DNA from 2 places in the Nocardia sp. NBC_01503 genome. Region 1 is predicted to be linked to the other one. Evidence: riboswitches for the same ligand, from Rfam matches in the RefSeq annotation. Region 1 holds a riboswitch; the other holds the start of a gene.

Region 1 (4,378 bases):
AAGATTCGATTCCTCGAATCGGAGGGATTGATCAGTCCGGAACGCACTCCTTCGGGATACCGCAGGTTCCACGTCGCCGACGTGGAACGCCTGCGGTTCGTGCTGACGGCGCAGCGGGATCAATACCTGCCGCTCAAGGTGATCAAGGAACAGCTCGAAGCGATCGACAGTGGGGCCGCGACGCTCGGGGTACGGGAAGCCCGTGCCCGAGCGGGCGTCGTCAGCGAGGGAGAGCTACATCCTATGGGCCCCAACGGGGATGGCCGCCTCCGGCGGCTAGGGGTCGTGTCCGGTGAGGTATCGCCCGAGGAGCTCCGGTTCGATCACGAGATCCGGATCCCGCGGGCGGATCTGTTGCAGCAGGCGGGAATCGACGAGAAGTTCCTCACCGAACTGATTCGCGCGAATCTCATCACGCCCGGTGCCGCAGGCTATTTCGACGCCGACGCGGTGACGCTCGCGCGCACCGCCAAGGCATTGAGCGAATTCGGTTTGGAGGCAAGGCATCTGCGTGCCTTCAAACTCGCCGCGGATCGCGAGGCGGCAATGGTCGCGCAGATCGCCGCGCCCATCGCCAAGAGCCGGGACGCCGACGCCCGCGCCCGCGCGGAGGAGACGGTGCGAGAGTTGGCGGCACTGTCGCTGACCCTGCACACAGCCCTGGTGAAGACCTCGGTGCGTGCTTCGCTCGGAGGCTGAAATCTTCGCCTAGACTCGGTGATACGACTCGCCCCGCTGTGTCGATGGCCGGGCGATCGGCGAGTTTATGGGAGGCAGTGCCATGAGTGAGCGAAGCGAGCGAATCATCAAACACAGCGCGCCTTTGCGCATGGTCGTGGCGAGCGCTAGCGAGGCACGGCCATGAGCGAAATGCGTGTGATCGGCATCCGTGTCGAACAGCCACAGAACCAGCCCGTGCTGTTGCTCCGCGAGGCTTCCGGTGACAGGTATCTACCCATTTGGATCGGGCAGGCCGAGGCCACCGCGATCGTACTCGAGCAAGAGGGTGTCACGCCGATTCGTCCGCTGACCCACGATCTGATCAAGATCCTCATCAAGGATCTCGGGCACACCTTGAAAGAGGTGCGGATCGTGGATCTGCAGGAGGGCACCTTCTACGCCGATCTGGTCTTCGAGAACGATCTGCGGATCTCCGCGCGCCCCTCCGACTCCGTCGCCATCGCCCTGCGGGTGGGTTGTCCGATCTACGCCGAGGAACCGGTGCTCGAGGAGGCCGGTCTCGTCATGCCGGACGAGCGCGAGGACGAGGTGGAGAAGTTCAAGGAGTTCTTGGAGTCGGTCTCGCCGGATGATTTCAAGGCCACCGACAGTTAAGTGGGGGGCGGCCGAATCGTTACCTCGACCTGTACTTAAGGTCTAGAAACACGCCGCTCGTCACGCTTGGTTCGACGCCGATGCTCCCGGGACAATCAGGAGAGTAGCCTCGACAGTTAGGCCACGCTCCAAACGTCGATGCAGTGTCCGATTTCAAGACACGAGCCCGGATAGGCCAGCAGTAAGGGAGTAGTCAGTGGGAGACCAACCGCACACCCATGATGTGGTGCAGCCAGGGCTGTTCCCCGATGACACGGTGCCTGACGAACTCGTCGGCTACCGGGTCCCGAGCGCCTGCCAGGTCGCGGGGATCACCTATCGGCAGCTGGATTACTGGGCCCGTACCGGGCTGGTCGTACCGTCCATCCGCAGCGCCACCGGATCGGGCAGTCAGCGGCTGTACTCGTTCAAGGACATTCTGGTCCTCAAGATCGTCAAGCGATTGCTGGACGCGGGGATCTCGCTGCAGAACATTCGCATCGCGGTGGATCATCTGCGCAGCCGCGGGGTCGAGGATCTGGCCGGCATCACCCTCTTCTCCGATGGGGCCACGGTGTACGAGTGCTCCTCACCCGAGGAGGTCGTCGATTTACTGCAGGGCGGGCAGGGTGTCTTCGGTATCGCGGTCAGCGGCGCCATGCGCGAGTTGACCGGGGCCATCGCCAATTTCCCGGCCGAGCGGGCCGAGGCCGGTACGGCCACCGAGCGTCCGGAGGATGAGCTGTCCTTCCGCCGCAAGGCCAGAATGAACCAGAAGACGGGTTAGTACCGCGAGCGCGTCACCTTCGGGGGGCGCGCTTATTTTTTTTGCGCGCCACGAGTGTGAAATCGACCCAGGCAACATTGCTGTAACTTGCCGACCTCTAGACTTGGCACTGCGTCGCAGCCGTGCGGGAGAGTCCCGGGGATGCAGGTCTTTTCGAAGGCAGGCAGAATCCGGGCGCCGAAGGAGCAGCACCTCCCCGTCAATCTCTCAGGCACAAGGGACCGTGCGGAGTTTCGGCGCCTCTGGAAAGCGGTGGTCGCGAGCCACCCGCCCATGGTGAAAGGGGTACCGCCACAACGGCTGTGCCCCGAATCTCTCAGGCGCCAACGACAGAGGGGGAGGGCAGACGACGCGTCGGCAACCGCGCCGACCCCCGCCCACCCCTTTGGAGAGCTGCCGTGACCTGGACTCGATCCTTCGCCGACCGCCATATCGGACCTGACAGCGGCGAACTCGAGCGCATCCTCGCCACCGTCGGTGTGGAATCGCTGGACGAACTCGCCGCCAAGGCCATTCCCGCGAGCATCCTCGACGGTGCCGGGAGCAATGGCCTCGACGCCCTGCCTGCCGCCGTCGGTGAACATGAGGCGCTGGCGGCGCTGGCCGCGCTGGCCGGGTCGAATACGGTGGCCACGACCATGATCGGCCTCGGCTACTACGACACGCTGACCCCGCCGGTGCTGGTCCGCAATCTGATCGAGAATCCGGCCTGGTACACCGCGTACACGCCGTATCAGCCCGAGATCAGCCAGGGACGGCTGGAGGCGCTGCTCAACTTCCAGACGATGGTGTCCGATCTGACCGGAATGGATGTCGCCAACGCGTCCATGCTGGACGAGGCCACCGCCGCCGCCGAGGCCATGACGCTGTTGCAGCGCGCGAACCGGGGCAGCAAGTCGCAGCGACTGCTCATCGACTCCGATCTGTTCCCGCAGACCCGGACCGTGCTGTTCACGCGCGCGGAGCCGCTCGGGATCGAGATCGTCGAGGCGGATCTGAGTGGCGGTGAGCTGCCCGAGGGTGACTTCTTCGGCGTGATCGTGCAGCAGCCGGGTGCCTCGGGCAAGATCGTCGACTGGACCTCGGTCATCGAAACCGCGCACGCGCGTAAGTCTTTGGTCGCGGTCGGCGCGGATCTGCTTGCGGCGACGCTGATTACGTCGCCGGGTGAGCAGGGCGCGGATGTCTGCTTCGGCACCAGCCAGCGGTTCGGTGTGCCGCTCGGATTCGGCGGGCCGCACGCGGGATATCTGGCGGTGCGTCAGGCGCATGCGCGGCAGCTGCCGGGGCGACTGGTCGGTGTTTCGGTGGACGCCGACGGCAATACCGCCTACCGGCTCGCCCTGCAGACCCGTGAGCAGCACATTCGCCGCGAGAAGGCGACCTCGAACATTTGCACCGCACAGGTACTGCTGGCCATTGTGGCCGCCATGTACGCCTCGTATCACGGTGCGGACGGGCTCAAGTCCATCGCGCGCCGGGTGCACGGGCACGCGCAGTGGCTGGCCGCGGGGCTGGGCGACGCGGTCGTGCATCAGAGCTTCTTCGACACCGTGCTGGTGAACGTGCCGGGCGGCGCGGAATCCATCGTCGCCAAGGCGAAGGGGGCGGGCATCAACCTGCGGCTCGTCGATGCCGATCATGTCGGCATCGCCTGCGATGAGGCGACCACCGACGCGCATGTGGTGGCGGTACTGGACTGCTTCGGCGCGGAGATCCCCGTCGGCCCCGAGGGCGCGCTCTTCCACGGCAAGCTGCGGCCGCACATCGAGAACCGCACCTCGGAGATCCTGACGCATCCGGCGTTCACCCGGTACCGCACCGAGACCGCCATGATGCGGTACCTGCGTTCGCTGTCCGACAAGGATATTGCCTTGGACCGCAGCATGATTCCGCTCGGATCGTGCACGATGAAGCTCAATGCGGCGGCGGAGATGGAATCCATCACGTGGCCGGGATTCAATCGGGTGCACCCGTACGCGCCGGTCGAAGACGCTCCGGGCCTGATCCGTTTGATAGAGGACCTGGAAGGCTGGCTGTGCGCCGTCACCGGGTACGACCGGGTTTCGTTGCAGCCCAACGCCGGTAGCCAGGGCGAGTACGCGGGACTGCTCGCGATTCGGCGGTACCACCTGGAACGCGGTGATACGCACCGGGATACGTGTTTGATTCCGTCCAGCGCGCACGGCACCAACGCGGCTTCGGCGGCGATGGTGGGAATGCGCGTCGAGGTCGTGAAAACCCGCGAGAACGGCGATGTCGATCTCGATGATCTGC
Region 2 (4,378 bases), 370 kb from region 1:
CGCGTCGAGTGTGCTGATCACCGCTTCCGCGTCGACCGTCGCCCGCCATCCGGGATCCGGTTCCGCGTTGGCGGGAACGGCCGTGACCGTCGCGGCCGTGATCGCGGCCGAGGCCACGGTCATAGCGAGAACTGTGGTGCCGATGCGCATCTGGTCTCCCTCCGGTCAGCGGTTCGCGCCCGGTACCTGCTGGGCATAGATACTGGCGCCCGGCGCGGCATTGAGGGTGGTGAAGTAGTTGAAGGCGGCGACCGCGGCGGTCGGACCACCCGCGAGCACCAGCCCGGTCAGCCCGCCCGCCGCGCCGACCAGGGTGACGATCGGCAGCACCGCCACCACACAGCCCAGGCTCAGCACCAGGCAGGACGCCCCGGCGACCGCGAGGCCCACGCCGATTCCGGCGACCGCGCCTATCGCGGTGCCGATCAGACTGCCGATCGAGGTGCTGATGCTGACCGAGTTGATCAGATCGTTCATGGCCAGCTGATTCTCCACCGGGGAGGCCACCGGGCGCACGGTGGTGCGATCCGCTCCGGACAGGTCGGGAGTCAGCGTCAAGGTGCGCCCGTCGGGGGAGATCGATTGGTGCAGTGGCAAACTCACCCCATCGATCGCGGCTGTCAACGGCAGCGTGTCCAGTGCCCGGCCCGCGGCGTCACGTACTTCGATCGACCGCTGATCCACGGTCGACGCGAATGTGCCGCCTGCGAGTTCGGTGACGATCGAGGCACCGGCGACCTCGGTGTGATAGGAGACCGGCGGGGCGGCGACCGATTCCGGTTCGGCGGCGGCCGTCGCCGCGGCCACGGTGACGCACGCCGCGGCCGCGATCGCAATACCGGTGGAGGTGCGAATTCTCATATGTTCCCTCATATTTCGTTCCTTCTCGATCCCGTCCGGCGGGAGTACTCGGGGTGGGGGAGTCGACGCTGACTCGTCGCGAATCGGTGTAATGGCAGTCACAGTGAGGTGCCCGGAAAGTGCGAGCGGGAATTTGCCGGATAGCGGCATGCGCGGGTGGCATTTCGCCGAGATTCGACAACGGCCCGATCATGTCGCGCATATTCGGCGATCTCGGGGTAATCTGCCGCAGACAACTCAATACGCCGATGACACGCAGCGGGAGAGCCTGGTCAGCAGGCGCCGTAGGAGCAAGTTCCTCCCCGGGAATCTCTCAGGCCCACGTACCGCTACGCCGAGGCAACTCTGGAGAATAGGCGCGGCCGCAGGTCGATCGCCTATACCGAAGGTGTAGCGCCACCGGTGAATCACGGTGTGGCCCAAACTCTCAGGTGTCAGGACAGATCGGGGAGGACCCCCTGTCCTGCCCGGTTCGCCGGGCCCAGTGATCCGGAGTCCTCATGTCAGTTACCGCCCTGCCCGCCGATCGCGCCTATACCGCCGAACACGAATGGGTCATGCTGACCCCGGGCACACCGTTTCAGGACGCACCGGTGCGAATCGGCATCACCGCCGTAGCCATCGCGGCACTGGGTGATCTGGTCTACCTGGACCTCCCGCTCGTCGGCGGACTGGTCGAGGCCGGCGCCGTCTGCGGCGAGGTCGAATCGACCAAAGCCGTCTCCGAGCTCTACTCACCGGTCACCGGACGGGTGACGCTGGTGAACGCGGCCGCGGTGGAGGACCCGAATCTGGTGGGCGCGGACCCGTACGGCGCGGGCTGGCTGTTCGCCGTATTGCCGACCGATGCGGGTGAGCTGCTCAGCGCCGCGCAATACGCCGCCCTGGCCGAGCGATAGGCGGAAACCGTTGACGGTCAGCGTTTTCGATCTCTTCACCATCGGCATCGGACCATCGAGCTCGCATACCGTGGGGCCCATGCGGGCCGCCGGGAGATTCGTATCCGAGCTCGCCGGTTCCGGCGTGCTCGCCGCCACCGCCGGTGTTCGTGTCGACCTGTACGGCTCGCTGGCCGCAACGGGCGCGGGCCACGGCACCTTCTCCGCGATCCTCTTGGGGCTGGAGGGCTTTCGGCCCGAGGACAGCGAGCCGGATGCATTGCAGGCTCGGCTGCGGGCGCTGCGCATCGAGGGTCGGACTCGGCTCGCCGGGTCGGTGCCCGTACCGCTCACCGAGGACGACATCGTGCGGCACCCGGGCATCGTGCTCGACGCGCACCCGAATGCTCTGACCCTGACCGCTATTGCCCGCGACGGTGACGAGCTGCTGGTTCGGACGTACTTCTCGGTCGGTGGCGGATTCATCGTCGGCGCGAACGGGGACGAACGGGTCCGGCATATCCGCGCCGACCATCCGATGTCGTTCGGTTCCGCGTCGGAGTTGCTGCGCCTCACCATCGTTCACGGAATGCCGATCAGCGGTGTGATGCTCGCCGGTGAGCTGGCCAGTGCCGCCGAGTCGGAGATTCGGGCAAAGCTGCTGCACCTGCGTGATGTGATGATCGCGTGCTGCGAGCGCGGCTGCTCGCTCGACGGTTATCTGCCGGGGCCGCTGCGGGTGCGCCGCCGCGCCCGGCAGTGGTTCGAGCGACTCTCCGCCGAGGACCCGCACCGCGCGCCCGAATATGCCGAGGACTGGGTGAATCTGGTGGCGCTGGCGGTCAATGAGGAGAATGCCGCCGGTGGCCGGGTGGTGACCGCGCCGACCAACGGGGCCGCGGGCATCATCCCGGCGGTGCTGCATTTCGCGACGCGGTACACCACTGCGGGGCAACAGGATCCCGATGGTACGGCCGTGCGCTTCCTGCTCACCGCCGGAGCCATCGGCTCACTGTGCAAGGAGCGCGCCTCCATCTCGGGGGCGGAGGTCGGCTGCCAAGGCGAGGTGGGTTCGGCGGCCGCCATGGCGGCCGCGGGGCTCGCTGAAATCCTCGGTGGCACACCGGAACAGGTGGAGAATGCCGCCGAGATCGCGATGGAGCACAGTCTCGGGCTCACCTGCGATCCGATCGGTGGTCTGGTGCAGATCCCGTGTATCGAACGCAATGCCATCTCCGCGGGCAAGGCCATCAATGCCGCACGCATGGCGATGCGCGGCAATGGAATTCACCGTGTCAGCCTGGATCAGGTCATCGAGACCATGCGGGCGACGGGCCGGGATATGAGCGTGAAGTACAAGGAGACCGCGACCGGCGGCCTGGCGGTCGCCGTCGCGGTCAATACCGTCGAATGCTGAACCCGTCCGGCTGGAGCGCCGGGCGGTTCCCGGGATGGTATGCCCACGGGCGCAGCTGTTCCAGCGCCTTGCCGACGCGGAACACGGCCGCATCGTCATAGGGGTGTCCGACGATCTGTACGCCGGTCGGGATGCCCCATTCGGAGCGCCCGGACGGGACGTTGAGCACCGGGCAGCGGTTGTTGATATTGAAGGGCATGGTCATTGCGGCCCAGAAGGTTTCGCCGACGTCCGTACCGTGCACGATGAGGCGTTCGCCCTGGAGTTGGTCGTCGGCGGCCCAGCCGGGTACCGCGGTGGTGGGGCAGAGCAGCGCGTCGAATCCGGTCATCGCCGCCGCCAATTGGAGTTGCAGTCGTTTCTCGGCGCGCAACGCGTCCATATAGCTGATGTTCTGCCGGGCCTGCGCCGTGACATCGAGATAGGCCGCGGTGTAATCGCAGACCAGTTCCCGCTTTCCGGCGGTGAACTCCTCGACCAAGGTGCTGAACATATGGCCGAAGTGCCCGGCCGTCGCGATGAGAATGTCGAATTGGGCCCAGGGCAGCTCGATTTCCTCCACGATCGCTCCGGCCGCCGCCAGCGCCTGCGCGGTGGCGCGGGTATTCGCCGCCATCTCCGGATGCACCCGATACTCGCCGAGGTTGACGCACAATGCGATTCGCATACCCGCGACATCGTCGAATTCGTTGGGCAGCACATACTTCGGCGCGATACTGGTGTGATCCCGAGGGTCCGGACCGGCCAGCACATTCTGCAACAGAACCGTATCGTCGACGGTGCGCGCCATCGGGCTGTCACCCCGATAGTGGTCATTGGGCATGATTCCCGCGCCGGGGACGCGCCCGTACGGGGCCTTGAATCCGACGACGCCATTGAGCGCGGCGGGCAGTCGCGTCGAACCCCCGATATCCGACCCGGTGGCCAGCGCGGCGGTGCCCGCGGCCAGCGCCGCCCCGGAACCACCCGAGGACCCCGCCGTCGAGAAGTACGGATTCCACGGATTGCGGGTGACACCCCACAGCCGTGACTGGGTGAACGTCGCGATCGAGAACTCCGGCGTGGTGGTTCGAGCGTGAACAATGCCCCCCGCGTTCAGGATCCGATCGATCACCGGCGCGTTCTCCTCGGCCACCACCCCCGCGTTGACCAGCGACCCCTCGGTAAGGGATCGCCCGGCAAGCGCATGCTTCTCCTTCGCCGCGACCGGCAACCCCTCCAA

What was found. Region 1 has a riboswitch for glycine ahead of gcvP (aminomethyl-transferring glycine dehydrogenase). Riboswitches for the same ligand answer to the same signal wherever they lie in the genome.
Region 2: linked by a shared signal. The riboswitch ahead of OHB26_RS31985 (glycine cleavage system protein H) and the one ahead of gcvP (aminomethyl-transferring glycine dehydrogenase) in region 1 are both predicted to bind glycine.

The regions. Positions count from the first base shown of each region.
Region 1 is NZ_CP109596.1:7,342,602-7,346,979, reverse strand. It holds gene ftsR (transcriptional regulator FtsR) at 1-699, shown strand, start outside; gene OHB26_RS33700 (bifunctional nuclease family protein) at 862-1,335, shown strand; gene OHB26_RS33695 (MerR family transcriptional regulator) at 1,532-2,101, shown strand; glycine riboswitch at 2,217-2,335, shown strand; gene gcvP (aminomethyl-transferring glycine dehydrogenase) at 2,500-4,378, shown strand, end outside.
Region 2 is NZ_CP109596.1:6,976,096-6,980,473, reverse strand. It holds gene OHB26_RS31995 (hypothetical protein) at 1-150, opposite strand, end outside; gene OHB26_RS31990 (hypothetical protein) at 166-873, opposite strand; glycine riboswitch at 1,111-1,200, shown strand; gene OHB26_RS31985 (glycine cleavage system protein H) at 1,362-1,760, shown strand; gene OHB26_RS31980 (L-serine ammonia-lyase) at 1,771-3,156, shown strand; gene OHB26_RS31975 (amidase) at 3,137-4,378, opposite strand, start outside.